2 regions of the Exiguobacterium sp. S22-S28 genome follow, and region 1 is predicted to be linked to the other one. Evidence: riboswitches for the same ligand, from Rfam matches in the RefSeq annotation. Region 1 holds a riboswitch; the other holds the start of a gene.
The links. A riboswitch is a leader RNA that binds a small molecule or an ion and turns the genes downstream of it on or off. The one in region 1 is predicted to bind FMN.

Region 1 (15,133 bases):
GTGAGATGGCTGGAGAAGAACTCGCTCTCCCAATCCTCCTTGGACTCGGACTCGACGAATTCTCGATGTCAGCTTCTTCTGTCCTTCGCGCACGCAGCTTGATGACTCGCTTGAACAAAGCAGAGTGTGAAGCAATCGTCGAACAAGTACTCGATATGGACACAGCGGAAGATGTCGTCAACTTCCTCAGCACGACATTCGATATCAAAAAATAAGTTTTTTCGGACACGTCCCATCTTGGGGCGTGTTTTTTTGTCGCGTTAACAAAGTATCTTCTTTTCCTTATACTTTGTGCCGGAAATCGGATTAACCTACGTCGAAATCATTCTTCTCTGCACTCGCTTTCCTCAGGCGAGACACAAGCCAGTTTTCCTGCCCCGTGTGGGCAGAAAAGCGGGTCTTGTTTGTCTCTGACAGCGCAGTTTACACTTGTGCTTTTTCCTGTAAGAGTCTCGTGCATCGAATGATTTCGAACAACAAATAGAGGAAAGCGGATTCTACATCCACTTTCCTCTATTCTGTTAATGCTTATTTAAATAGTTTTACCCACACATTATGCTTGCTTTGTTTTCGGTCGTTCGCCTTGTCCTTCTTTTAACGTGGGGCGTTCATTCCCCATCAAGAACACAAAGACGACACCAAGCACAGCTGGAATCAATGCCCACAGATAGACGGACGAAATCGATTCCGCAAGTGACGACTTGATGGCATTCGCTACTTCCGGCGGCATCTTCGCAAGGGCCGAAGCGGTCGGGAATTGTCCGCCATCCGGCGCGTTCCCGTTTGGTAACTGTTCACTGATTGTCGATGAGAACGTCCGGGATTGGATGATTCCAAGTACCGTCACCCCGAGCGTCATCCCAATCGTCCGGAACGTTGACCCCATCGAAGTGGCAGCTCCCCGACGTTGCATCTCAATTCCGTTGATACTCGCCAAGTTGAGTAACGAGAAACTGAACCCGACACCAAAACCTAAAATGATCATGTAGATTGTGATAGCTGTTCTTGATGTTTCGAGGGACATCGTGCTTAACAGATAGACCCCTAACAAGAAGAAGACGGCCGAAACGAGCATGACGTTTCTGAATCCGTATTTATTCGGCAAACGTCCGCCGAGTTGTGCCGAGACAACTGATGCAATCAGCATCGGCATCAAGATCAAACCGGAGTTGGTCGCACTTCCACCAAACACGCCTTGAACAAAAATCGGGATGAAGACACTGGCAGAGATGAAGACGAAGCCGTAAAAGAATGCCACCCCTTGTGTCGCCGCAAACAGTTGCCGTCTAAATAAACTGAACGTAATGACGGGATCCGCCGCCCGACGTTCGATGAAACCAAAGACGATAAAGGCAACAAGTGCCGCGCCGAATAATCCTAAGATTTGCGGTGAACTCCAGGCGTACTCTTTTCCGCCCATCTCAAGTGCCAATAAGAACAGGACCAAACCTGCGACTAACGTCACCGCTCCGGCATAATCGATTTTTTGCGTCCGGTGAATCGGTGATTCCTTGTAGAACAGCGAGACGAGTGTCAATGCCAAAATCCCAAGTGGAATATTGATGTAAAACACCCAGCGCCAGTTGATGGCATCGGTCAAGACCGCACCAAGCAACGGTCCGAAAATACTTGAAATTCCGAAGACGGCACCAAATAATCCGCTGACCTTCCCACGCTTTTCCGGTGGGAAAATATCAAAAATGATCGTAAATGCGATCGGCATCAAAGCACCGCCGCCAAGACCTTGAACGGCGCGATAAATGGATAATTCAATGATCGAGTCTGCCATTCCGCATAGTACACTGCCGGCGATAAAGAGTAACATCCCGAACAGGAAAAATCGTTTTCGACCATACATATCGCTCAACTTACCGAAAATCGGCATACCGGCGACGGTCGCAATCATATAAGCGGAAGTCACCCACGCATATTGATCAAACCCGTTTAATTCACTGACAATCGTCGGCATCGCCGTCGCAACGATGGTATTGTCCATCGCCGCCACTAAAATCCCGATCAATAAACCTAACACGACATAACGTGTTTTTGTCGAAGTCGTAGCCATCGACTCACCTCTCTCTTGAAAAAAATAGCTAATCTTCATAATAGCTTATTCATTGTATCATCATATGTGCAGATTCTCATTACTGAATGTATAACACATTAAAAAGACACGATCTCTCCCAAAGCAGAGATCGTGCCTTACCGCAATCACTTGATATCATATGACATTTTTTCGCCGGCTTCGACTGTTTTCCCAACATCGACCGAGACTTTCCGGTCGCCGCTGTTTGTAACGATGATTGGTGTCAAGAGTGACGGAACGAGTGGTCGGATTTGTTCCAGATCGACGCTTAACAACGGCGAACCTGGTTCGACCCGATCGCCCGCTTTTGCCAGAGCTTCAAATCCTTTTCCTTCAAGCGAGACGGTATCAATACCGATATGAATCAAGATTTCATCTCCATTATCAGCAAGAATACCAATCGCATGTTTCGTCGGGAAGAAGGTCGTGATTTCACCGGAAACAGGAGAAACGACATACCCTTCTGTCGGCTCAATCGCATAACCGTCACCCATCATCCGTCCGGAGAAAACTTGATCCGGTACGTCATCGAGCGAACGAATTACACCGCTCAGTGGAGAAACATAACCGTCACTCGGTACGTAAGCACCATCTGTTCCGGCTAAGCCCGACCGGTCATCAGTCCGTGCTTCCGCTCCCGTCGGCACTTGTGGAATCGGATCCGCTTCCGGTTTGACCGGTGGTTTGTAGTTCGGATCGTTCATGATTTCTGCCATCTCGGTCTTGATGCCATCTGACTTCGGACCAAAGATTGCTTGTACGTTGTCCCCGACTTCAAGGACACCCGCGGCACCCAACTGTTTCAACCGCTCTTTGTTGACGCCTGATTTATCATTGACGGTAATCCGGAGCCGCGTGATACAGGCATCCAAGTGTTTGATGTTCGAGGCGCCGCCAAAGGCTTGAAGAATTTCATACGGCAATTCGCCAGCAGTCGTCGTAGATGTGGCAGCCCCTTCTTGAATCGCTTCGCGTCCAGGAATCTTTAAATCGAACTTATTAATGACGAAGCGGAAACCGAAGTAATAAATAACGGCGAAGACGAGACCAACCGGGATGACGAGCCACCAGGAGGTCCTGTTCGGTAAAATACCAAATAACGTGTAATCAATTAATCCCCCGGAGAAGGTCATCCCGATCTTGACGTTCAAGATGTCCATAATCATGAATGATAATCCGGCAAAAACAGCATGAACTGCAAACAACAATGGTGCAACGAATACGAATGAGAACTCAACAGGTTCAGTGATCCCTGTCAAAAACGATGTCAGGGCAGCAGAGAAATATAATCCTTCAACTGCTTTCCGGCGATCTTTGGCGACGGTATGGTACATCGCAAGACAGGCGGCCGGAAGTCCAAACATCATGAACGGATATTTCCCGGTCATGTACGTCCCGGCTGTGAACGGAACCCCGTCTTTCAACTGGGCGAAGAAAATCCGCTGATCCCCATTGACGATCGTACCGGCTTTATCCGTATATTCGCCAAACTGGAACCAAAAACTCGAATACCAAATATGGTGCAAACCAAACGGAATGAGAGAACGTTCAACTAATCCAAAGATGAAGGCAGATAACGTTTCATTTGATTCAATGATCGTTTTCGAGAACGTATTGATTCCCGTTCCGATCGGTGGCCAGATGTAAGACAACGCAAAACCAGCGACTAAACTGAATAGCGCTGTAGCAATCGGGACAAACCGTTTACCGGCAAAGAATCCAAGGAAATCCGGCAATTTAATTTTAAAGAATTTATTATAGCTGTACGCCGCTATCAATCCGGCGATGATCCCTCCGAATACCCCCATTTGCAGGGTCGGTATTCCTAACACGGTGGCATACGATAAATCACTCGACTTTTGTGCTTCTGTAATCTTTTCCGGTGTAATCTGTAAAAACGAGCTGATGACCTTGTTCATGATCAAGAATCCAACAATCGCGGCTAACCCTGCGACCCCTTCACCATTCGCAAGACCAATCGCGACCCCGACGGCAAACAATAATCCTAGATTGGCAAAGATGATATCCCCCGCATCCTGCATAACCCGCCAAATGACGACCAGTGCGTCATTTTCGAGAAACGGAAGATACTGCGTCAGATTCGGGTTTTGAAATGCCGTACCAAACGCCAGGAGAAGCCCCGCTGCCGGTAGGATCGCAACCGGTAACATTAACGCTTTACCGATCCGTTGCAACACACCGAACACATTTTTCCACATCAGTGATTTCCCTCCTTTTTTGACCAGACTACTTAATTCATACCCTTAATGTTTCTCGGGCAAAACTATTTGTTTCATATTTATTTCCAGAAAAAAAGAACCTTTCCGAATCGGAAAGGTCCTTTAGCGAATTATACTGATTTTTCTTGTTTACGTGAGTTGATGACCGCTTGAATTTCAGATTTAATGTTATCTGATTTTGGTCCGTAGATCGCTTGAACGTTGTTACCAACCTCAAGAACACCTGCCGCACCTAATTTTTTCAATTCGTTTTTATCAACTTTAGATTTATCAAGAACTTCAACACGAAGACGTGTGATACATGCGTCAAGGTGTTTGATGTTTGATTCAGAACCGAGTGCATCGAGAATACCTGCTGCGAGCTCAGATCCTTGAGCCATTGACGTTTCTTGTACTTCGTCTTCACGACCTGGTGTTTTCAAGTTGAACTTGCGGATTGCGAAACGGAATCCAACGTAGTAAACAACTGCGAGAACAAGACCGACGACGATGACGAGCCACCACTGCGTACGTCCTGGAAGGACACCGAAGAGAAGGAAGTCAATCAATCCACCTGAGAATGTCATCCCGATTTTAACGTTCAAGAGTTGCATTGTCATGAACGAAAGACCTGCGAAGACCGCGTGAACTGCGAACAAGATTGGAGCAACGAATAAGAATGCGAATTCGATTGGCTCTGTGATACCTGTTAAGAAAGCTGTAAGTGCTGCTGATCCAAGAAGACCACCAACGATTGCGCGACGCTCTGGGCGTGCTTCGTGGTACATGGCAAGTGCTGCTGCTGGAAGACCGAACATCATGAACGGGAATTTACCAGTCATGAACGTACCAGCTGTTAATTCAACGTTATCTTTTAACTGAGCGAAGAAGATTGCTTGGTCACCACGAACAACGTCTCCTGCTGCATTCGTGTACGAACCAAATTCGAACCAGAATGGTGCATAGAAGATATGGTGAAGACCAAATGGAATCAATGAACGTTCAATGAGACCAAAGACGAAAGCGGCAAGCGTCGGGTTTTTCTCCATCATGAAGTGGGAGAATGTGTTCAACCCGTCTTGAGCGAACGGCCAAACGAAAACAAGTACAAGACCTGCGAACAGTGAAACAACTGCTGTAACGATTGGAACAAAACGTTTTCCTGCGAAGAATCCGAGGAACTGCGGCAATTCGAGATTATGATACTTCCCGTAGGCCCAGGCGGCGATTAAACCGATGATGATACCACCGAAAACACCTGTTTGAAGCGTTGGAATACCAAGTACGTTTGCGTATCCTTGTCCGTTAGCGACCATTTCTGGTGTAACGCCGAGCCAAACGCTCATTGTTTTGTTCATGATCAGGAATCCGACGATGGCAGCAAGCCCGGCTGCGCCGTCTCCTGCTAATCCAATCGCGACACCGACCGCGAATAAGAGTGCTAAGTTACCGAAGATGATATCTCCGGCTGCTTCCATCAATTTTGCAACCTTGATGATTGCATCATTTTTTAAGAACTCGAGTTTTGACGTCAAGTTCGGATTTTGCATCGCGTTACCGAATCCGAGTAAGATCCCGGCAGCAGGCAAAATCGCAACAGGAAGCATCAACGCTTTACCAACACGTTGAAGAACAGCAAAAATCTGTTTGAACATGTGTGTTTCCTCCTTTTGATGTAAAAACTAAAAATAATGAATAATACCAATGACGGGTTGAAAAAAGTCAGACATCCGACCGATTTTTACAGAAAAAAATCAGGCACAAGCGGATTGTAGACAAAATACACTTATCCCGCGAAAAAAATCTAACGGAAATAAACCATTTTGCCCGACATCCCACTCATGCCTGATCGTATCAGTAACACGTAGTCCGTGCGGTCATTTACCTAAATCGTACTGCACTAAGCGTTGCAGATGCATCGTAAGATACGTCGCTTCACCGCGCGGTACCGCTTTCTTCAGCTGGCGTTCCATGATGGACATCAGCTCCCAAGCAGTATCATAGCACAGCGGATATTCTTCACGCAATAGCTTTTCTACTTTTTCTGGCGCCTCTAGATACTCCCCATTGGAAACCCTTTCAATCGCCGAACGCAAGTGTCGGATCAAACGCTTGTAATCCAGTGATTTCCGGTCGATTTTGATTTGCAACCGTTGTTCGATGTGACTGGCAATCAATCCGACCAATTGATGATGCCGGTTGACTTCGAGGACATCTTTGAAGTTCGTCGCCGAATGAATGTGAAGTGCGATAAATCCGGTCTCGGCCGGCGGTAAATAAAAATTCATCTCCGCACTGATGAATTCGACGATTTCTTCAGCGAGCGCATATTCTTCCGGATACAACGCTTCCGTTTCCGCGAGAAACGGATTCGTCACTTCCATCCCTTGTTCCAGCCGTTTGAAAGTAAACGTCAAGTGATCCGTCAAACCGATGTGAATATGTTCATCGACCCGTTTTCCAAACCGCGTCTCAATCATGGATACGATTTCGTTCATCAAGGCGATGAAGTTTTCATCGAGATGGCCGACAAGTGCTTTGTACTGTGCCTGCTCGTCTTTATCTTTTAACGTATACACTTTTTCTAATTTTTCAAGATCCGTTAGTTGATCGCCTGGCTTCCGACCGAAGCCAATCCCTTTCGCGAGGATAATGACTTCCTGATTCGCACCAGTCGAACAAATGACGACATTATTATTCAAGACCTTGATAACGTGGTACATTTGTTTATCCATTCGCTCTCAACCCTATCTGCTCTTACACATTTTTTTAAAAGACACTGTTTTTATTATAACGTGTTTTAACGCACTAAAAAAGTCTACTTACTCAAGTAGACTTTAAAACATTTGGTAACCACTTTTACGCAGGAAGCGAATGGACATCCCGGCGATGATAATTCCGGCAAGACCGGCTACAAACATCGTGATATCTGCCGTCTGCAGACCCATAATCCGTTCACCCAGATTCGGAATCGCTTCGCGTGCATTCGTGAAATAATCGAGCGTCGATTGATTATCAATCATCATGATGATGATCAATGGATACAACACAAGCATGATCCACGTACTGCGTAACAACATGTTTAAGATAAAACCGATACTAAAGAACATGACGAGATAAAGAACACTCCCGATCACGGCTTGAATGATATGCATACTGTTCCCCCTTTGAATCTCTTTTAGTATAACCGACAAAAAAGGCAAATGCACGAGTGTACATTTGCCTAAAACGTGAACTTAGAATTTACCTTTTTTGATGGCAAGACCAATCTTTTTGAGCTCAAGGAAATGCTTGTTGTCGATGACTTTTTTCATGAATGATGCATTGCGACCGTAAATCTTCTTACCGAAGACCATGCCGATACCATCTTTATGACCAAGTGAAGCGACCGTTCCTTTGTTCTCATATGTGAATGTCGATGTTTGACGTCCACCGATCAGTGCCGAAATGTTCTCAGCCACTTTGTGTGCTTGTTGTGTCGCGATCTGAGCCGTCGGCGGGTACGGACGGTTTGAAGCCGGATCCATAACAGCTGAACAGTCACCGATCATGAAGACATTTTCATGTCCAGGAACACGGAGGTCTTCTGCGACGACGACACGGTTACGCATCGCTTCAAAGCCAGATGCTGCAACAACCGGGTTACCACTGACGCCACCTGTCCAGATGATTGTGTTCGCTTCGATTGTTTCTATTGTTTCACCTTGGAGCGGTCCGAATGTCACGCTGCCCGGTCCACATTCCTTGATGCCGTTACCGAGTTTGAACTCGATGCCTTGGCGCTCAAGCCATTTGTGCGCGTAGTTGACGAGATCCGCATCAAATCCAGGAAGGACCGTTGGAGCCGCTTCGATATTGACGACACGAACGAGTTCGCGTGGGATATCATATTGTTTGCAAAGTTCCGGAATCCGGTTGACGAGTTCACCCATGAACTCAATACCCGTAAATCCAGCACCACCGACGACAATCGTCAAGAGCGAACGGTTTGTTGAACCCGTCGTTTTGTACTCTGCGAATGAATAGTCGATGTGTTCCTTGATTTTTCGTACACTGTTCAATGAACTGATCGTTAGAGCGTTCTCTTTCAACCCTTTAATGCCGAATGTTTCAGGAACGCCACCAAGCGCCACGACGACATAATCGTAAGGGACTGTTCCACCGTCGACGAGCTTCACTGTATTGCTTGCCGTATCGACTTTCTCGACGATCCCTTTGACGAGTTTGACACGTGAAGGATTGATGACATCATTGATGTAGATACGCGCTTGTTCAGCAGACATTGTTCCCGCTGCTGGTTCGTGTAACCACGTTGTTTGGTAATGATAATCGTGTTTGTTGATTAAAGTGATGTTTGCTTGGTCGACGCCAAGTTTTTTCTGAAGGTTGACTGCTGTGATCAATCCACCGTAGCCGGCTCCAAGAATAACAATGTTTGGTGTGTTCATGTTCTGATACCCCTTACGATTAATAGTTTTGTTGTGATTTTCTTCACATTCAATTGCAGATAAATGCTCAAAAACTTTGTTCAAATAATGTTCACACGTCTATACGTTCATTGAACCATTTTCTATCATAGATTGCAAAGTAAAAATATGCAATCCCTGAAAAAAATGTGAGATGTCCCGCACTTGCCACAGGGAACCCATCTTCCTATATAATAGGAGTATCCAACTTTAGGAGGGACTCAGATGCACCAACCATATGATGTAACGATTATCGGCGGTGGTCCAGTCGGACTGTTCACCGCTTTTTACTCAGGCATGCGTCAGATGAAGACGAAAGTCATCGAAAGTCTGCCACAACTCGGTGGACAACTGGCGACGCTTTATCCTGAAAAATATATATACGATATTGCCGGCTTCCCGAAAGTCAAAGCACAGGATTTAGTCGATCGTCTGCTCGAACAGGCAAACGAATTTGATCCGACCTATGTCCTCGGCGAGACCGTGCTTGCCTACGAACGTCTCGATGACGGACTGATTCGCCTCGTGACGAATAAAGGAGAACATTACACGAAAACCGTTATTCTGACGGCCGGAAACGGCTCGTTTGCTGCCCGCCCGCTCGGCGTTGCCGATGCAGAACGGTTTGAGACCAGCAACCTGCATTACTTCGTCAACGAGATGGACCGCTTCAAAGATCGTCAAGTCGTCTTACTCGGCGGCGGCGATTCCGCCGTCGACTGGTCCTTGATGCTTGAGCCGATCGCAAAATCTGTCACGCTCGTCCACCGTCGTGATAAATTCCGTGCCCATGAACATACGGTCGAATTGTTGCATAATTCGTCCGTCAATGTCATGACACCGTATACGCTCGAATCGGTCACAGGGGATGACAGCATCGAGACGCTGACGTTTAAACATGCCGAAACGGATGAAGTCATCGTCGTCGGCGCAGATGATGTCGTCTGTAACTTCGGTTTCGTCTCCTCGCTCGGACCGCTCAAGGAGTGGGAAGTCGAGTTCGAACGCAATTCCATCCGCGTTAACTCGAAGATGGAAACAGCGATTCCCGGCGTCTTTGCTTGCGGGGATATCGCGACTTACGACGGTCGTGTCAAATTGATTGCGACCGGTTTCGGAGAAGCTCCGATTGCCGTCAACCAAGCGAAGTTGCTTGTTGACCCATCAGCCCGTCATCCGCAACACTCCACAAGTCTTTTTGAAAAAGTCAAAAACCATTAAGTATGACCCAACAGCAGCGTCACCTCGATTTCCAGATCGAAGTGACGCTGCTTTTTTGGGCTTATAGATTGGATGATGGTCAGAGCATAATTCGATACGTGTACTCCATCAGTTGTTTCCCACCCCGCTCGATCCGTTGTTCAAAAACGAGACGTCCGCCGAAGCGTTCATAAAAGAAACGGGAAGGATTATCCGCCAACACGTGGACGACGCAAGACGAGAAGCCTTGCTGTCGCAACTCTTCTAGGACATGATCAAACAACCGCTTCCCTATCCCTTGTCCTTGATGGGTTTTTAAAAGATAGAGCGCGTACAACTCTCCTTCCGTCCCTTTGCTCCCCCTGCTTGGTCCACCGTTCGCAAATCCGATGACTTCGTTTGTCTGATCAAGCGCAACGAAGACCGGACCTTCCGTCAGACTTTTCCGCCAGCCGTGTTTCCGCTTGTCGTGCGACAACTGCTCCAGATACATCGTCGGAATGATGCCGTGATACGTTTCCCGCCAAGAGACGATATGCACTTGCGCAATGCGGTCGGCGTCTCCCGGAACGGCTAATCGAATGTTCACGGTGCTCATTCTCCTAGCGGAATGATGAAACGTCGGACACGTCCGCCGTCCTCTTTGACGTACGATGCAATCTCCTGACCGCCGTTCGCCAGGATGACGCGGCCGGATGCGATATTGTCCGCACTGCAGGTGATCAAGACAGAGGCAAGCCCCCGCTCTCGCGCGACGGCGAGCGCTTGACGCAACCCTTCTGTCGCATATCCGTTCTGCCGAGCACTCGGACGAATTCCATAACCGATATGACCGCCGATTTGTTGCAGTTGGTCGTTTAAGTCATGCCGGAAATTGACCGCACCGACAATTCGTTGTCCGTCGTACAACCAATAAGTCGAGTGGGTGACCCAGTTTTTCGGGGCCACCTGTTCTTCTTCTTGCTGCGCCTCTAAAAAATCCGCTAACGGTAAAAAAGTTTTGCTGACAACACTTGGGACGATGGCTTCACCGGACTGTTGCCACTCTGTCAGAAAATCGAGGTATTCGACTTCAAGTTGCACGGACGGTTTGATTAACGTAATCATTTGTGATTGCGAACCTCCTCTTCAATGAGTCGATCGAGCCAGTCGTCGACATGTTGGAATAAATACCCCGCTTGTTTTGCGGCTGTCGTATCCATATAAAAGTCGTGATCCGGTGCCAGTGGGGACGGATCGTCTCCCTTCGTTTCAAACCGGGATGTCGTCTTCGCCACGCGGTCAATTTTATCCATCAGGTCCTGAATCGATAACACGCCGTCACTTGCTGCATTGATCGGTCCGGTCATCGTCGAACGTCCGCACCATTCGAGGAAGGATGCCGCTTCGTAACTCGAGATATAGCCCATCTTCGCATATAAATTTTCAGCAACAATCGGTTGATCCGCCAAGGCCCGTTTAATATGGAACACCAGTCGTTCCGTATAATCGTCCGGCCCTAAGACGACAGGGAAGCGAACGGCGATTACGGGGAAAGTCGCCCGTTGGAAAAAGTAACTTTCCGCCTGACGTTTTCCTTCCCCGTAATCATGTTCTTTTTCCAAGTCATATTTCCCGGGAAACGGATTGTAGGTCCGCTCTGAGATGTTCGTTCCGCCCTGCTCATAAACGGACATCGTCGACGTTAGGATATAGCGTCCGACTTTCCCTTCAAAAGCATCCACCGCAAGCTTCGCCTGATACGGATTAAAGCAGATATTGTCATAGATGATGTCCCAGTTCTGACTTCCAAGATCCTTCATCGTACTGCTTGACGTCCGGTCCCCTTTAAAAAATGTCAAGCCTTTCGCGACCGGCGGTGTATGCTCGCCGCGCGTGACAATCGTCACATCATCCCCCGATTCCGCAAGCCGTAGTGCCAATCGTCGACCAAAGTAACGTGTTCCACCAAAAATCAGTACTTTTCGCATCGATAGTCCTCCCTCGTCATGGCGTTCTAACGTTCTTGTTAGTCCTTCTCCATGTACACCGTGAAGTCCTGTTCCTCTCGCTTTGAAAACAAAAAAACCGCAGACGGCATCGTCTGCGGTGAAACGGATTAGATTAACATCCGCCGGGTGTACCGGCATTTGTTGCGGTCCGGAACGACGTCCCGCATCCACATGTCGCAATGGCGTTCGGATTCGTGATCGTGAATCCACCGCCGAGCATCGATTGTTTATAATCTACTTCCAGTCCTTTGACGACCGGATAATCTTTTTGATCGACGATGACCTTCACCCCATGTTGCTCAAAGGTTAAGTCAGTCTCCTTTTGGCTGTCAAAGCCCATACCGTAGGAGAGACCACTGCATCCGCCACCTTGAACGAGCATCCGCAGATTCTGTTCATCGTTCGGCGCCTGCAACATCATCTCTTTGACTTGGAGTGCGGCCGCTTCTGTTAAATGAATCATGTCATCACCTTCCCTTTTTTATCAGTATACGCAATTTCAGAGGGAATCGAAACCTAGTTGCTTGAAACTATCTTGAATTCGTTGTATAAAGGAGTTGTATCAAAAAAAATTAAATCGTTCCATCTTCAGGGCAGGGTGAAATTCCCGACCGGCGGTAAACAGACGATTCGTCTGAAGCCCGCGAGCGAATAGGGCGCTATTTGCTGATTCTGTGTGACTCAGGAGCCGACAGTATAGTCTGGATGGGAGAAGATGGCGGCATGTTTCTATTTCTTGAACCGATTTTTTGCAAAAATCGTTCAGGCTTAGTTTACTGCGGACTTCTCCCCTATCGAACATTTTTCGATGGGGGTTTATTTTGGACGCAGCCATGCCAATACTTCATCGAGAGGAACGAGCAAAAGGAGATTATACTCGTATGAAACGCACACAAAAGATGGTCACGTTATCCATGTTAGGTTCAATTTCGTTTGTTCTCATGTTACTCAACTTTCCACTGCCGTTTTTACCGAACTATCTGAAGATCGACTTCAGTGACGTTCCCGCTTTGATCGCTGCCATCATGTTCTCACCGATTGCAGGTGTCATCGTCGAAGCACTCAAAAACGTCCTGTACTACATCTTCCGCGGAAGCGGTGTTCCGGTCGGAGAGCTTGCAAACTTTGCTGCCGGTATCGCCTTCATTCTTCCGGTCAGTTGGTTCTACCATAAAAAGAAATCTACCAAAGGTCTTGCAACCGGGCTCGTCGCAGGTACGATCACGATGGCACTTGGTCTTGCAATCCTCAATTATATCTTAATTCTTCCAGCGTATGCTTGGTTCTTCGGAATGGATTACATGTTGGATCCAGCCGTCAAATGGACGACAATCACGGCCGGTATCCTGCCGTTTAACATCATCAAGGCGATGTTCATCTCAGCACTCTTTATTCCGCTGTTCTTGAAACTCAAACCATGGATGATGCGTCGCCAACAGTCCTTCTAAGTCCGAAGCCGCGCCCGCTGACAGACACAAATCCCCGGTCTCATCTGAGACACGGGGATTTTTTTAGAGCTCGTTTTCTTCGATTTTCTGATAAATTTTTTCAAGCAGTTCTTCCGGTGTCTCTCCGACAACGGTTTCGCCATCGACCAGACAAAAATGATCGAGTGAGCAGATCCCGCAATATCCAAGGCAACCATATTCGACGACATCGACATTCGGGTCCCGTTCGAGTTGTTGCATGACGACCTGGGTCCCTGTCGCTAAGTTACTGATACAAAATTCAATAATCGGATTCACTTTTTTTCCTCCTTCAAGCAGGAATTATCTTTCCTCATGTCGTATTATACAAGGTCAGACTGATTTAGGGGAACTAAGGGGGATTTTAAGTTATGAAGCAACTGGTTGTTTTAGGTGGTGGATACGGTGGGATGCGGATTTGTGAACGATTCAAGGATGAAGAGGTCGCTGTGACACTCGTCGATCGTTTACCGTATCATGCCTTAAAAACAGAATATTACGCACTGGCTGCCGGAACATTGTCGGATCGGGATGTCCGAATCGCATTTCCGGAAGGAGAACACCTCACATATAAATATGGTCACGTCGTCCAGATTTCACCCGAGACGAACTCCGTCCATCTGCAAGACGGTACGGAACTTTTTTATGATGATTTAGTCATCGCTTTAGGGTGTGAAGACAAATACCATAACATACCGGGCGCACAAGAGTTTACGTACAGCATCCAGACACTTGAGGAATCACGGAAAACACAACAGGCGATCTGCGGACTTTCTCCGGGGGCCATCGTTTCGATCGTCGGAGCCGGTCTCTCCGGTGTCGAACTGGCCAGTGAACTGCATGAAAGCCGGAAAGATTTAAAAATCCGGTTATTCGACCGCGGTCCGTCCGTCTTGTCCTTCCTCTCGGATAAAGTATCGACGTACGTCCAGGAATGGTTCGAAGAGCACGACGTCGAAGTCATCAACAATTCCAACGTCACGTTCGTCACGGCGGATGACGTCCAAAACGGGGATGACGCCTATCCGTCGAACTTGACGATTTGGACGGCCGGCACGCAACCGGTCAAAGTCGTGCGCGATCTTGGGTTTGAAGCAGACAGCGGTGGACGGATCAAGCTGACGGAACACCACCATGTGCCGGAACATGAAAATGTCTTCGTCATCGGGGACTGTGCCAGTTTGCCGTATGCTCCAAGCGGTCAGCTCGCGGAACATCAAGCCGATCAAGTCGTCGATGTCCTGCAGGCAAAATGGGCCGGCAAGAAGTTGCCGAAACTGCCGGAAATCAAGTTACGCGGGATGCTCGGATCACTCGGGAAATCAGACGGATTCGGAATCGTCATGGGGAAACAGGCGCTGACTGGAAAAGTTCCACGCCTGTTGAAGTCCGGCGTGCTCTGGAAACACAAAAAAATCAAATAAGAAAACGGCGCCGGTCATTCCGGGGCCGTTTTTTCAAGTCTCGTATCGATTGCCTGGGTGATTTTTTTCAATTGGACGTACCCTTCGTCGATCATCTCACCGTCAAGCAGGACGAGCGGATAAAAATAGACATCGTCTTTTAAAGCCAGAATCCAGTCATCTTCAACTGGCGCGGCTTCGAAATCGACATATTCAAACGTCAATGCCGTCTCATATTTCCGTCCGAGAACGGCCTGCAGCCAACTGTAGGTCTCTTCCGAACTTGGTGCCCCGACGCAGCT
Region 2 (15,133 bases), on a different contig from region 1:
CTGGCAGGTCGGGATGCAAGGGAACGCCTGGAATGCGATTTTCTGGTGTAACCATGATCAACCCCGCGTTGTCAGCCGGTTTGGTGATGATACAATCTACCGGATCGAAAGTGCGAAGATGCTCGCGACAACACTGCACGGTCTGCAAGGAACACCTTATATCTACCAGGGGGAAGAAATTGGAACACCGAATCCAGACTTCACGGATTTAACCGATTACCGGGATGTTGAGACGCTGAACGCCTACACTGAAAAAACAGCACAAGGTGAGACACGTGACCACATTCTTGCGGCCATCCGCCAAAAGTCACGCGATAATGCCCGGACACCGATGCAATGGGATGCATCACCGCACGCCGGCTTTTCCACGGCGACACCATGGATTCCGGTGCCTTCGAATCACGCTTCGATCAATGTTGAAGCAGCACTCGCAGATTCTGATTCCGTCTTCTATCATTACAAAAGGTTGATTCAGTTACGCAAGCAGTATGACGTTTTGACAAACGGCCGTTATCAACTTTTGACACCAGATGATCCATCGATTTGGGCGTACGAACGGACGACCGACGACGAACAACTACTCGTCTTGTCGAACTTTTACGGTACGGATTGTTCGTTCACGTTACCGAATGAGTGGTTGGACCATCAGGTGTTGATTCAAAACTATCCTGATTTTTTAGAGACGTCGGGACAAGTCACATTGCGACCGTATGAATCGGTCATGTTGTATCAAACGACTTAATCAAACAAACCCCGCATTCTCAAACGAGAGTGCGGGGTTTTGTATATCTCTATGAAATGCGTCGATTTGCTTCCTCCCGTTTCAGCTGTTCCCGGAACAGCCGGGTTTCGGCAATGACGACACCGGACAATCCAATCAATCCGATCAAGTTCGGAATCGCCATCAGTCCGTTGAAGACATCTGAGATCGCCCAAACCATATTCAAGTTCGTCGTCATCGCTCCAAGACCCGCGACGAGGACAAACATAATCCGGTACGGTAAAATCGATTTTTGACCAAACAGATAATAGATAGACTTTTCCCCGTAATACGACCAACCAAGGACCGTCGAGAAGGCAAACATGACGAGTCCGATCGTCACGATGTATTTTCCGGCCGGTCCAAGGAACACTTCAAAACTCGCTGTCGTCAACTCGACACCCTCTAATTTCGTATCCAGCTGACCACCCATGACGAGCGTCAATCCGGTAATCGAGCAGACGACAAGTGTATCGAGAAATACTTGTGTCATCGAGACCAGCGCCTGCCGACCCGGAAAATCCGTTTTTGCAGCGGCAGCTGCAATCGGCGCAGAACCGAGACCCGCCTCATTCGAGAACACCCCACGCGCAACCCCGTAACGAATCGCCGCTCCGATTGCTCCACCGGTAATCGCTTCGTTTGAGAACGTACTGCTGAAAATCGTCGAGATGGCACCCGGAATCAATTCGTAGTTCATGACCATGATCAAGAGACCACTTCCGACATAAAAGAAAATCATGAACGGAACAAAATAACTGACGACCTTCCCGATCGATTTAACTCCACCGAGAATGACAACTCCTGTCGCTATCATCAAAACGATTCCTGTCACATACAACGGGACATCGAACGTCGACTTCATCGCAAGGGCGACAGAGTTCGTCTGAACACCGTTTCCGATTCCGAAGGCAGCAAGCGACGCAAACGCCGCAAATAGAACGCCCAACCATTTTTGATTTAGTCCCCGTTCGAGATAGTACATCGGCCCCCCGGCCATTTGTCCCTTCTCATCGACGACCCGATATTTGACGGCGAGAATCGCCTCGGCATACTTCGTCGCCATCCCGAACAATCCCGATAACCACATCCAGACGAGCGCGCCCGGTCCCCCGAGTACGACGGCCGTCGCCACCCCAACGATATTCCCCGTTCCAACCGTTGCGGCGAGCGCCGTCATCAGCGCTTGAAAGTGACTGATGTCCCCTTCGGATGTATCATCCTGATGTTTTGTGAATGCCAGTTTCAACGCATACGGAAGCTTGGTAATCTGAATGAATCCCAATCGTATCGTCAAGTAAATCCCCGTACCGACCAAAAAGACGAGCAACGGCGGCCCCCAAACAAAGTCCGATACCGTGCTGATCCAATCACTAAACGATGTTCCCATTCTTTCCCCTCCTTCAATTCAGTATGTATACTTCTCTATTTTTCAGAATTTACAGATTATTGTCAACATATGATTTCAACTACATGTGATTGTCCAACTTATATTTTTCAAATAAAAGTAAATTCCGAAAGCAACTTGTTATATTACAGATAGTTGGATTGTTGTTCATTTTGCAAAAAGGAGCGTGCATGATGAAGATTAAAACGAAGTTAGTCTTATTGTCCTCCATTCTTTTGCTCAGCCTGATCGCAGTCGGTTTGTTTGGGGCATTTTCACTTAATACTGCCAATCAAAAAAGCAAAACCATCACTTCTTCCTGGATTCCCGGTCTGAACTTGTCACATGAAACGAATACTGCACTGTCTGATTTACGTCGTGTCCAGTTGTTGCATATTCAAGAAGACGATCCAGTGACAAAGGCTGAATACGGCAAACGCTTGACCGATGGACTTGCGACGGTCGACACCAATTTGGCAAAATACAACAAAACAATTTATTCAGCATCCGATCGCACATTATTTGATGCACTCGAAAAAAATCTACAGCGATTTAAGACGACGACAAATGAACTGCTTCGTCTCAGTACGCCGGAAACGAAACAGGAAGCTGTCACTTACTTCGAAGGAACGAGCCGAGACTCGTACTTTGCGGTTTCCGACAGTCTAAAAAAAATCGTCGCTTATAACAATAAACAAGCCGAGAAGACCGGCAACAGCATTACGGAATCCGCAAACCAAGCGTATATCCTGCTCTTTTCCATCATCGGTCTGATCAGTCTGCTCGGCATCATCTTTACGTTCCTGATTCTGCGGTCGATTTTCAAACCGTTAGACCAATTGCAGGAAAAGACACATGAACTGGCAACACAGGGCGGAGACTTAACAGCTCAGATCGATGTAGTCCGTCATGATGAAATCGGACAAATCGCAGATTCCATGAATCAGTTCATCATTCACTTACGCAGTATCATCGTACAAGTCGATGAGACGACGACTCATGTCGTCTCGACCTCGAAACAAGTCGCGGAGCGGATTGGAGAACTCGATCAGGAAATGGCAACGACTTCTCATACGATTGAGCAATTATCTGCCGGTATGCAGGAGACAGCTGCTTCCGCCGAGGAAATGAACTCCTCTGCCATCGACATGGAAACAACGATTCAAACCATTGTCACGATGGCACGGAATAATGGCAAACAAGCACAAGAAGTTGATGAGCGTGCTCATGCCCTGCACGTTGTTGCGACTGACGCTAAGTCATCGGCCACTCATATTTTAACGGAAACAAAAATCCGGCTCGAAGAAGCCATGAACCGGGCAAAAGCAGTTAAGGAAATCTCGGTTTTATCGGACGCTGTCTTGTCAATTGCCGCACAAACGAATCTGTTGGCATTAAATGCTTCGATTGAAGCCGCCCGCGCGGGTGAAGTCGGACGTGGATTTGCCGTCGTAGCGGAAGAAATCCGGAAACTGGCAGAGGGCAGTCGAAATACAGTCGAACAGATTCAAACCGTCTCGCTGTCCGTCATCGATTCCGTTGAACAGCTCAATGCAGCGTCGGGCGATATGTTATCCTTCATCGATACGAAGGTCGTCCATGACTATGATTTATTCGAAGACGCCTCGATTCAATACCGGGCAGATGCTGACGTGTTTGGTTCTGCTGCTGACACTTTCGCAGAACAGGCAGCACAGTTGCAGGAGTTAACCGCCAATATGTTAGGCGTCATTCATGATGTCGCTGTAACTGTCAATGACGGAGCGCAAGGAACACAGTCGATGTCTGAACAGATTGGTCACTCCGTCGAAGCTTTCCGTGATGTCCGCCATCAAACTGCAACCAGTCAGCAACAAGCTGAGTCACTGCATACCGTACTTCGGCAGTTTCAAGTCTGATCGGCAAAACGAAAGTGGGAAACGGATCTTAAACGATCCGTCTCCCACTTTTTTACTGATTTCCGTTCGGTAAAGCCTGCGCATCTTTGGCTTCCGCCGGTAAATCAATCGATTTGATTTCATTAAATTTTGAGAACGTTGATTCGTTTTTCATCGTAAATTCCGATTGTCCGTCCACTTCAAACGCCATTTCCATATCAAGTGTTTTCGGATAATACGTTTTGGCGTCATACGTCATCGAGTAGACCATCTTTTTGTAATCAATTTGATCGATGACATCCTTCATCGGAGCAAGCTGTCCTGTTTGTTCCAGCGAATCTTTCATAAACGCTTTCAACTTGTCTCCCTTTAAATCAACGTCAATCTGATAGACATTTCCTTCTCTTTTAACTGTCCAGCTGTCTTTATATTTCTTGAGCAGCTTTAGATTTTGTTCAGTTGAGGCATTTGACTTCATACCTTCCATCATGTCACCAAGCTCCGAGATGTCCTGAACAAACCACTGGTTATTTTGCGACATGTACAATTTATCATCCATGATATAGTTCTCCACCCGAATGTCTTTTCCATCCTGTGGATTTTTCATATTAACGATTTGATGCATCGCAAGCGGTTTTTGAATGATGTCGACCGCCACCTTTTGATTCACCGACATCTCTCCAGCATCCGAGGTCATGTCGCCTTCCATGTGAAACGATTCGATTTCTTCCTGCGCAGCCGTTGCTTTTTTCAGCAATTCCGTATTCGAAAGCTGTTTCGAACCGTTCGTCCCTCCACCATCTTCTATGGTCTGGTCATTACACCCAGCCAGCCCAATCGTCGCCGTGAGGAAACCAACTGTCATCCACCTTGTTCTCTTCATCGTCATTCCTCCTTGAAATTGATTATCTCTTTTTACGTGTTCATTGATTATCTCTTTTTACGTGTTCTTAATGGAAAATGTTTCAATTGCCTATACTATGCTATTACCTTTCTCCCCAGTTCTTACACCTTTTCATTCAGGTCTTATCTCTTACCTTGTAGGATTGCTGACTATTCTTCATGAAAATTTACATCAGCAAAATGTTCGTTTTACATTTGAACGTTACAGTTAGGTCTGTAGGTTTTACCCAGTAGCGCATACCATTCATTTTCCTTGAGGAGGAACATCCATGAAGTTGAAGCGAATCATTCCTATTATGGCCTTATCCACACTCTCTCTCAGTACAATGGTCTCAATGAACGACGCCGAGGCAAAAACAAAATCAGCAAAATCACCGGAAATCCGCAATGTCATCTTTTTGATTGGTGACGGAATGGGTGTCTCCTATACCTCTGCCCACCGGTATTTAAAAAACAATCCTGCGACGCCAATCGCTGAAAAAACGGCATTTGATCAATATCTGGTCGGTCAACAGATGACGTATCCGGAAGACCCGGAACAAAACGTAACCGATTCGGCTTCTGCCGCAACGGCGATGTCGTCCGGTGTCAAGACATATAACGCGGCAATCGCTGTCGACAACGATAAATCGGAAGTCAAGACCGTCCTTGAAGCGGCAAAGCAACGCGGCAAATCGACAGGACTCGTCGCGACATCCGAAATCACACACGCGACGCCGGCCTCGTTCGGGGCGCATGATGAGAACCGCAAGAACATGAATGCCATCGCCGATGACTACTTTAAAGAACGTGTCAACGGAAAACACAAGATTGACGTCCTTCTCGGCGGCGGGAAGTCGAACTTCGTCCGTCCGGATGTCGATTTGACGAAATCGTTCAAGAAAGACGGATACAGCTATGTCACGGATCTTGATCAAATGCAGGCGGATAAGAACAAGCAGGTTCTTGGTCTGTTCGCGGACGGCGGACTGCCAAAACGCATCGACCGCGAGAATACCGTGCCGTCTCTCGAGCAGATGACGAACTCAGCCATCAAACGTCTCGATTCGAACAAAAAAGGCTTCTTCTTGATGGTCGAAGGAAGCCAAATCGACTGGGCGGGTCACGATAACGATATCGTCGGGGCGATGAGCGAGATGGAAGACTTCGAACGTGCCTTCAAAGCAGCGATCGCTTTTGCGAAAAAAGATAAACATACACTCGTCGTCGCGACAGCCGACCATTCGACCGGTGGTTACTCGATCGGAGCAGACGGTATCTACAACTGGTTCGCCGAGCCGATCAAGGCAGCGAAAAAGACGCCGGACTTCATGGCGGCAAAAATCATTGAAGGCGCCGACGTCCGGAAGACCTTGACGACGTACATCGATCAAAACCGACTCGCTTTGACGGAGGACGAGATCCAGTCCGTCGCACGCGCCGCGGAATCGAAGAAAGTACTCGACGTTGATAATGCGATCGAAGCCATCTTCAACGAACGCTCACACACAGGCTGGACGACAGGTGGTCACACCGGTGAAGACGTCCCTGTCTATGCTTTTGGTCCAGCGAAAGACCGATTTGCCGGTCAAGTTGATAATACGGATCACGCCAAAATCATCTTCGACCTGTTGAAATCGAAGAAATAAGGAGACTTTCCATGAAACAGATACTTGCTGCCTTGATGCTCGGGACGATCCTTGCCGGTTGTGGCAATGCGTCAGACACCACAGAAGAGAAGTCGTCACAGAAGTCGGTCCCGAAACAGGAGACGCCGGTATCGATCGAAAAGTCTGCCGCTTACGTCCCGAACCCGCAATTACCAGATGACCGCGAGCTGACGACTGTCAATCAATCAGTATCCGACGATAAAGGTGAACTGACGTTAAAGAAGATGGTCCAGCCTGACGCGACACACACCATCGGACCGATCACGATGAAAATCGAAGAGATGAAAGTGTTCCATGCCCGTCCGAGTTACGGGATGATCGACTTTTTCCACGGCTTTACCCATGATGAGTCATTCGACCTCGTCAAGACACGTGTGACGATCACGAATACAGGTGACAAGCCGGTCACCTTTAACCCGGTCGCTCATTTCAAACTCGATGCCAAGACTGAAAAGACGATTGAGGACGATGTCTATCTCGAGTCACTCGCGACGACATACGCGCCGTCTGAGACACGGACCGGGAACTTCGGCTTCATCATCGAACAACCGCTTACGTCCGTTGAATTATTGACCAGTGACGTCCTGAACGAGAAACGTGACGTCATTAAAAAAGGTGTTTCAGTCTCAACCCAACTCAAGTAAAAATAAAAAACAGGCAGTCCCTTCCGCATGATACGGAAGGGATTGCCTATTTTTGATACAACGCTGGAATCTGTTCGTGCGGCATCGGACGACCAAAATAATATCCCTGCATCCGGGAACATTCCAAACGATTGAGGACATTGACCTGCTCCAGTGTCTCGACTCCTTCGGCGATGACTTCGAGCTCAAGTGATTTCGCCAAGTGAATGATCGAGGAAATCATCGAGTAGCCGGATGTTGCCGGTTGGATTTTTTCGACGAACTCGCGTGGAATCTTCAACGTGTCAATCGGAAAATCAGCTAGTCGGGATAAGGAAGAATAGCCGGTACCGAAGTCGTCAATTGAAATCGTGAACCCAAGTTCCTTCAGACGATTCATCGTCTCGACCGTCTCCTCAATATCTTCAACGGCCGAGACTTCCGTGATTTCAAGATCAATTCGGGCCGGATTGACCTGTGTTTCTTCTACGAGACGGATTAAGGTCAAGACGAACGTCGGATGGTGGAACTGTTGCATCGAGACATTCAGTCCGACCTTCAACGTCAAGCCTTCGTCTTCCCACCGCTTCGCTTGTAAAAATCCTTCGCGTAACACCCATTCGCCGAGACGAATGATCATCCCCGCCTCTTCTGCCATCGGAATGAAATCGTTCGGGGCAATCATGCCGAGTTCCGGATGATTCCAACGGATCAATCCTTCGACACCCACCATCCGGTACGTCACCGTATCGACTTGCGGTTGATAGTACAACACCAGCTGATTGGTGTCGATCGCAACCGGTAATTCGGACTCGAGCCGCAATCGGTACGATGCTTTCTCCGCAATGTCTTCAAAGAAGATAATCGATTTCCCACCGCTTGATTTGGCCTGATACATCGCTAAATCAGCTTGTTTCAACAACGTCACGATCGGCTTGTCGGTTGTCCGCTGATAACTGACGGCTCCGATACTTGGGTTCGAAATCAGTTCAATCTCATCAATCGTATAGGTCATGCGTAACCGTTCGAGCAGTCGGGCCGTCCGGATCCGTCCGTCCGTTTCCGATGCGACATGACGCAAAATGACCGTAAATTCATCACCGCCTTGACGCGCCACCAGATCGTCCGGCTCTGTCACCTCTTGTAAGCGGCTTGCGACTTGAATCAATAACTGATCTCCGACGTGGTGGCCAAACGAATCGTTGACGAGTTTGAAATCATCCAAATCGATGAAGCACAAGATGATCGTTTCATCGTCCTGTTCCACTTCCACCAAATGATGAAGCACTTCTTCAAAGTACGTCCGGTTGATCGCTCCGGTCAAATGATCGTAATACGCAAGACGGCGAATTTTCAATTCATTTTCCCGCACACGTGTAATATCCTGACCGATTCCATAGATACCGACAAACCGGTCCCGGACACGAATCGGAATGTTTGTTACGTTTAGCAAAACATCCGTCCCGCCCGATTTGCGAAACGTCGTTTCAAATTGATGCGCCGTCATCTCCTCATCAGCTGCTGCTTGCTGTTCCATTAATTGCCGGTATGATTTTCCGACCAGTTGGTCCGCACTTTGCTCCGTCAGTTTTTCGAAGGACGGGTTGGCGCTCTCGATTCTCCCTTTCAGATCAAGCGAATAGACGGCATCCGGATGGTACGTGAACAATGATTTATACCGTTCTTCACTTTCTTCGAGTTCATCTGCCTTATGATGAATTTCTTCTATTAATTCCTGATTGCTCAAAATCATCAAGATCTGCCGGATTAAAATCAACAGAATCGTAATCGCGCAACCGATCATCAACCCGTTCAAGGCCTCATCACGCCGGGCATACAAAGCCATTGTCGAAAACAGGACAATAACAAGCAGATACGGCAAAAACAGTTTCCCCAGTTGTACCGTACTCCGTTGTCGTCTGTCATTCGGCTCGTTCGCATCAACCGGTTTTTTGACGTGCCCCGCTACACCGACCATCAATAATCCGAGGATGAATAACGGATCAATCAAACGAACCGCCTCATTGCCGCTGACGGTCGTCATATAGACAAACAGTGTATCCGCTACGACTTGCAACAAGAGCCCGATAAACAAGAATTGGAGTAAGCGCATGCGCCCCCGCCACTCTTTTTTCTCGAACAGATAATAAATACTGATCATGCAAAACAGAAGCACGATATCACACATCGGATAGGCAAATGCCAAAATCACTTCACCTCGTGATGCAAACGGCGTATCAAACAACGGACGGATCAAGAAAAACCAACTGTACGTGACGGCGACCGTCATGACGATGGCAATATCGAAGATAAAACTAATCAACCGGTTTTTCGTGACATGCCGGCGAATCAAATGTAAAAATGCTATTAAAAAGAAGACCGACTGCCACACATAAAAAATATCCGAGATACCGGGAAAGGGCACGTCGACTTGACGAATATTTTCGTACGACAACCAAATCAGTTCCGCCATCAAATAACTTCCTGTCCCGCAAGCCAAATAAAGAAAAAAACGGCCTTCCTGCTGCTTCGGATTTCGTTGTGCTTGAATTAATAAACAGGTTGCCGAGAAGCAGCCGAGGATGGAAAGCAGGTTACTTCCCCAAGAAGACCATTCCGGTTGCTGTGTGAAAATCAGAATCCACAAGTAATAAACCACCAAAAAGCCGGCGATTCCAGGCAGATAGTACGTTTTTTTCAGACGCATCACGGCCCTCTCCCTTCCAAAAAATGTCTTACTCTCTCCATTAGGGATAGAGCAGATGAAATCCTGCGTCACATACAAAAAAGAGACCCGTTTCCGTTAGAAACAGGTCTCAAGCCTTACGTTTTCCTTCATTAAATGGTCCGTAACAGATTCGCCATCTCAATCGCTGAAACCGCCGCTTCATATCCTTTGTTGCCAGCTTTCGTTCCTGCCCGTTCAACAGCCTGTTCGATCGAGTCCGTCGTTAAGACACCGAAAATGATAGGCACTCCCGTTTCACGCGACGCTCCGGCGACCCCTTTCGCCACTTCGTTGCAGACATAATCGTAATGCGACGTCGCTCCGCGAATGACCGCACCGAGTGTGATGACTGCGTCATAATTTCCGCTTTTCGCAAGTTTTTCTGCAACGAGCGGAATCTCGAACGCTCCCGGTACCCACGCCGTATCGACGGCATCTGCTGCGACTCCGTGACGACGGAATGCATCGTTTGCTCCGCCCACCAGTTTAGATGTGATCAATTCATTAAATCGTGCTGCAACAATCGCGACGCGTAGTCCTTCACCTGTTAAAAATCCTTCAAATACCATGTCATTGTCCTCCTTGGATGTCGAGCAGATGCCCGAGTTTCGTTTGTTTGGTGTGCAGATAATTTTTATTTTCCGGAACCGGTACGATTTCAAGCGGTATCCGTTCGAGCACCGTGATACCCTGTTCTTCCAGTGCCTGTTGTTTTTCCGGATTATTGGTCATCAGACGAATTTTCGTTACGCCGAGATCACGCAACATCGCGGCAGCTACCGTGTAATCACGTAAGTCCGTCGCATAACCGAGTGCGTGATTCGCTTCGACCGTATCGAGTCCTTGCTCCTGCAACTCATAGGCTTTCAACTTCGCCATCAATCCGATTCCCCGTCCCTCTTGGCGCAGGTAGAGAACAGCTCCGCCTTCCTGTCCGATGCGTTCCAGTGCGGCATCAAGTTGCGGACCACAATCACAGCGTTTCGAGCCAAAGACGTCTCCTGTCAAACATTCAGAATGAAGCCGGACGAGCATGCCGTCTTCCGGTTCTCCCGATAAGACGGTGACGTGTTCTTTTTGATCGGGCGTCGTATAACCAAGCATCCGAAATGCTCCGTGATCCGCCGGCAGCAAGACGTCGGCTTCGCGTCGCACCGGACGTTCCAGATAAGAAACGAGTGCGTCGATCGTGATCATCTTCAGTCCATGGACTTCTTTATACGTCAACAAGTCGTCAACACGTGCCATCGTCCCGTCCTCTAAAATGATTTCACAAATGACGGCTGCTTCGGCACTTCCGGCCAGCCGTGCCAAATCAACACCCGCTTCCGTATGCCCCCGCCGTTCCCGGACACCGCCTTCTTTCGCGATCAAGGGGAAGATATGTCCCGGACGCTTGAATTGACCGGACTGATCCGTCAGCATCCGCTGAATCGTCAACGCGCGCTCCGCAGCACTGATGCCGGTCTTCGCCTCTTCGTGATCAATGCTGATCGTAAACGCCGTTCCGTGCGGATCGGTATTGATATCCGTCATCGGGTTCAACTCAAGTCGTTCTGCGAGTTGCGGACTGACCGGTACACAGACAAGTCCTTTGCCGTGAGTGATCATGAAGTTGATTTGTTCCGGTGTCGCATGTTCCGCAAGCAGGATCAAATCGCCTTCGTTTTCCCGGTTTTCATCGTCACAGACGATAATTGGACACCCTTGTTTTAATTCTTCAATGGCTTCTTCTACAAGATCAAATCCGTTCATCCTGCTCCGCCTCCTAAAAATGCCGACCAATCGGTTTTCTGCTCTTGTTGCGTAAAGTGATACAAGTGTTTTGCCATCAGATCACACTCGATATTGACGAGCGCTCCGCTTTGGAGCCGGTCAAACGTCGTCACCTGCCGTGAGTGCGGGATCAACGAAATGGTCAAACTGTTCGTCTCCACGTGTTGAATCGTCAAGCTCGTGCCGTTGATCGCGATTGATCCTTTTGGAATACAGTATTTACTCCAGTCACCGGTTTCGAACCGGTATTCCATCGCTTCACCGTCCGGACGGCGGCTTAACAACCGGGCTGTCCCGTCAATATGTCCACTGACGAAATGACCGCCGAATCGTCCGTTCGCTGGCATCGCCCGCTCCAGTTGCACCGGTGTCCCGACGCGCAATGTCTGAAGGGATGTCGCCCGAATCGTTTCGTGGACGGCATCCGCTGTAAATCCGGTGGCCGTCATCGCTGTCACCGTTAAACAAATACCGTCGACCGCGATACTGTCGCCGATTTTTGTTCCTTCAAGGACATGCCTTGCTTCAATTTCGAGCGCTAGACCGTTCGGACGCGGGACTTTTCGTTTGATCGTTCCGACTTCTTCAATCAATCCTGTGAACATGAGCTGCCTCCTTTCCGCGTATAGCGCAGATGCACATCCTGTCCGATCGGTTCCACGTCCATTAAATCGAATCGATCTTCGATTTCAACGGTACTTGATAATCCCGGTGTTCCATTTAGAACGGACGGCGCTTGATAGATGTCGAGACGATCGACAAGGTCTGCTTCTAAAAACGCCGACTGGATGGTCGGTCCGCCTTCAATCAAGAGACTGCGGATGCCTTGTTCGTATAAGGTCTCGAGAATTCGATCAGGTGTCGAGTACGTTCCGACAAGGACGGTGACATTCGGCTTGGAACTGATCCGTGGTTGTTCCGTCAGCCAGTACGTCGGATTCAGACCGTCGTGCAAGACCTGAAACGTCTCTGACAACCGTCCCCGTCGATCAACGAGGACACGAATCGGTTCGATTCCCTCCTCACTGCGTAACGTCAATGCGGGATCATCCACCACGATCGTTTCACTACCGACTAAGATCGCGTCGTGCGAAGCCCGTAGCCGTCGTCCCGCCACTCGCGCGGCTTCTGACGTAATCCAACGTTGTCCGCCTGTCGTCACGATACCGTTTAAACTTTGGGCGACTTTTACTGTGACTGTCGGCCGTTTTCGCTCGATACTTTGCCAAAACGGTGTATAAAAACGAACCGCTTCGTCTTGCAGCAATCCGACTTCGACCGTCAGTCCGGCGTCGCGCAGACGTGCAATGCCCTGACCCGCGACGATCGCATGACGATCTTCCGTCGCGACGAACACCCGCTTGATACCGGCGGCAATGATTGCTTCCGTGCAAGGAGGTGTTTTGCCGTGATGGTTACACGGTTCAAGCGTGACATACAGATCGGCGCCGCGTGCCGCCTCCCCCGCCATCCGTAACGCTTCGACTTCGGCATGGGGACCCCCGGCAAACCGGTGCGCCCCGAAGCCGATGATTCGTCCGTGCTTCGCAATCACACAGCCGACACTTGGGTTTGGACTCGTTTGTCCGTCTAACATCTCTGCCAATTGCATCGCCTGATGCATTTTATTGTTCATGATTTCGCTCCTTTCAAAAGAAAAAGACGCCGCTGCATTTGCAGGGCGTCATGATTGAAGGGTCACGAAAGAAACGTCTTGTTTTTCTGTTTTGAAGCATACAGAAATAGACCTTTCTCTGAATGTATTTTTTCAGAAAATGGTTTCAAGCACATTTTTTCGTTCTTCTCCCATCCGGACTTTACCGTCGGCCTTGGAATCACACCAAGTCAGCCATAGTGCGTACACTATGGGTCGCGGGCTCGTCGACTCGAAAATCGCATCACCGCCGGTTGGGATTTTCACCCTACCCCGAAGAACTGGTTATTCAGTTGTACAGCTCAAGACTAGCACAGGTTATTTTAAAATACAAAAAAGAATTTGTTTTTACTTCCATTCCTGAAAAAAAGTACGTCCCATTCAGCCGACGATCAAAGCAACGTCTGCTGGATGGAAACATACTTTTTATTTTTTCTGTTATGCCAAATAACCGTTTTTCCGGTCATGGAACTCTTGTTTGACCGTCCCGAGTAACTGTCTGTCCGTCAACAGACGTAACGCCGTCCGCGCCAGGATTTTGGCGCCGGTGATCAAGGCTTCGTCGCCTTGTTCCGACCGCGCCGCTTCCCGGAAACTTTCCGTATGGGCGACCAAATCATCCGCTCCGATTTTGATGTACGGATGGATGGTCGGCAGGACTTGACTGATGTTGCCGGCATCGGTCGAACCGAGTCCAGGCCGTTCATCTGTCTTGACGTCTTCCCCAAGTACAATCGCTTCTTCCCGGAAAATCTCGTCAAACGTCCGGTTGAACAGGAGATTGTCGACCTCATTTTGGAATGCGATGACCTCAAGCGTCGCTCCGGTCGCAAGGGCTGCGCCTTCGGCAATGGCTTTGACCTTCTTCGTCACCGCATTCAGCTGTTCGCGTGTCGTCGCCCGGATGAAGAAGCGGGCTTTAGCGTACTCCGGAATGATATTCGGGGCGTCTCCGCCGTCGGTGATGATCCCGTGAATCCGGACATCGCTCGATAATTGCTGGCGTAAGGCATTGATGCCGTTAAAGAGTTGGATGACGGCGTCGAGTGCATTGATGCCCTCTTCCGGTGACGCTGCCGCATGAGCCGGTTTGCCGGTAAAGGCAAAATCCAGTGGATCGACGGCAAGCGAGGATCCGGTGATGCGCGTTTGTCCGGACGGATGGACCATCAGTGCCGCATCGATTCCCGTCAGGAGATCGTGTTTGACGAAGCTGCCTTTCGCACTGCCATTTGGTCCCCCTTCTTCCGCCGGTGTGCCGAGGACGACGACACTGCCGCCGACTTCATCGAGGACTTTACTGAGCGCAATCGCCGCTGCGACACTCGTCGTGCCGATGATGTTGTGTCCGCAGGCGTGACCATTCCCGGGCAATGCGTCGTATTCGGCGAGGAAGGCAACCGTCGCCCCCGGTTTATCCGAAGTCTTCCGGGCCAGGAACGCCGTGTCGTGTCCGGCGACCCCGAGTTCGACTGTGAACCCTTCTGCCGTCAGGCGTTCCGCATGATGACGCGACGCAAAATATTCCTCATTGCCAATCTCGGGTGTCGCATGAATCCGGTGACTCGTCTCGAGATACGACTCGCGTTTTTGTTCAATATCCTGCTCAATCGTTTGAATCAAGTTTTCCCGTTTTGTCTGAACCGTCATTTGGGTCACGCTCCTTTGAATTTTTAGTTATTCGCCGATGTCACTGAGCGGGACAAACGTCGGAATCGTGCTTCCTTTGTATTCTTTTTTGATGAAGGCCGCGACATCGTCCTGTTGGTAGAGTGA

Region 2: linked by a shared signal. The riboswitch ahead of ribD (bifunctional diaminohydroxyphosphoribosylaminopyrimidine deaminase/5-amino-6-(5-phosphoribosylamino)uracil reductase RibD) and the one ahead of ACHA8N_RS13085 (ECF transporter S component) in region 1 are both predicted to bind FMN.

Annotation. Positions count from the first base shown of each region.
Region 1 is NZ_JBHFFC010000030.1:25,372-40,504, forward strand. Features, by position in the region: gene ptsP (phosphoenolpyruvate--protein phosphotransferase) at 1-215, shown strand, start outside; gene ACHA8N_RS13030 (MDR family MFS transporter) at 554-2,065, opposite strand; gene ptsG (glucose-specific PTS transporter subunit IIBC) at 2,212-4,305, opposite strand; gene ptsG (glucose-specific PTS transporter subunit IIBC) at 4,437-5,960, opposite strand; gene glcT (glucose PTS transporter transcription antiterminator GlcT) at 6,183-7,040, opposite strand; gene ACHA8N_RS13050 (YuiB family protein) at 7,143-7,460, opposite strand; gene ACHA8N_RS13055 (NAD(P)/FAD-dependent oxidoreductase) at 7,542-8,753, opposite strand; gene ACHA8N_RS13060 (NAD(P)/FAD-dependent oxidoreductase) at 8,997-9,992, shown strand; gene ACHA8N_RS13065 (GNAT family N-acetyltransferase) at 10,072-10,560, opposite strand; gene ACHA8N_RS13070 (GNAT family N-acetyltransferase) at 10,566-11,078, opposite strand; gene ACHA8N_RS13075 (NAD-dependent epimerase/dehydratase family protein) at 11,075-11,941, opposite strand; gene ACHA8N_RS13080 (HesB/IscA family protein) at 12,075-12,425, opposite strand; FMN riboswitch at 12,543-12,683, shown strand; gene ACHA8N_RS13085 (ECF transporter S component) at 12,844-13,410, shown strand; gene ACHA8N_RS13090 (YuzB family protein) at 13,474-13,707, opposite strand; gene ACHA8N_RS13095 (NAD(P)/FAD-dependent oxidoreductase) at 13,800-14,852, shown strand; gene ACHA8N_RS13100 (DUF1462 family protein) at 14,867-15,133, opposite strand, start outside.
Region 2 is NZ_JBHFFC010000033.1:75,589-90,721, forward strand. Features, by position in the region: gene treC (alpha,alpha-phosphotrehalase) at 1-742, shown strand, start outside; gene ACHA8N_RS16075 (alanine/glycine:cation symporter family protein) at 792-2,150, opposite strand; gene ACHA8N_RS16080 (methyl-accepting chemotaxis protein) at 2,342-4,045, shown strand; gene ACHA8N_RS16085 (DUF6612 family protein) at 4,098-4,907, opposite strand; gene ACHA8N_RS16090 (alkaline phosphatase) at 5,197-6,555, shown strand; gene ACHA8N_RS16095 (DUF4352 domain-containing protein) at 6,567-7,220, shown strand; gene ACHA8N_RS16100 (EAL domain-containing protein) at 7,267-9,906, opposite strand; gene ribH (6,7-dimethyl-8-ribityllumazine synthase) at 10,038-10,496, opposite strand; gene ribB (3,4-dihydroxy-2-butanone-4-phosphate synthase) at 10,498-11,682, opposite strand; gene ribE (riboflavin synthase) at 11,679-12,308, opposite strand; gene ribD (bifunctional diaminohydroxyphosphoribosylaminopyrimidine deaminase/5-amino-6-(5-phosphoribosylamino)uracil reductase RibD) at 12,293-13,339, opposite strand; FMN riboswitch at 13,498-13,642, opposite strand; gene ACHA8N_RS16125 (M20 family metallopeptidase) at 13,796-15,007, opposite strand; gene ACHA8N_RS16130 (MetQ/NlpA family ABC transporter substrate-binding protein) at 15,035-15,133, opposite strand, start outside.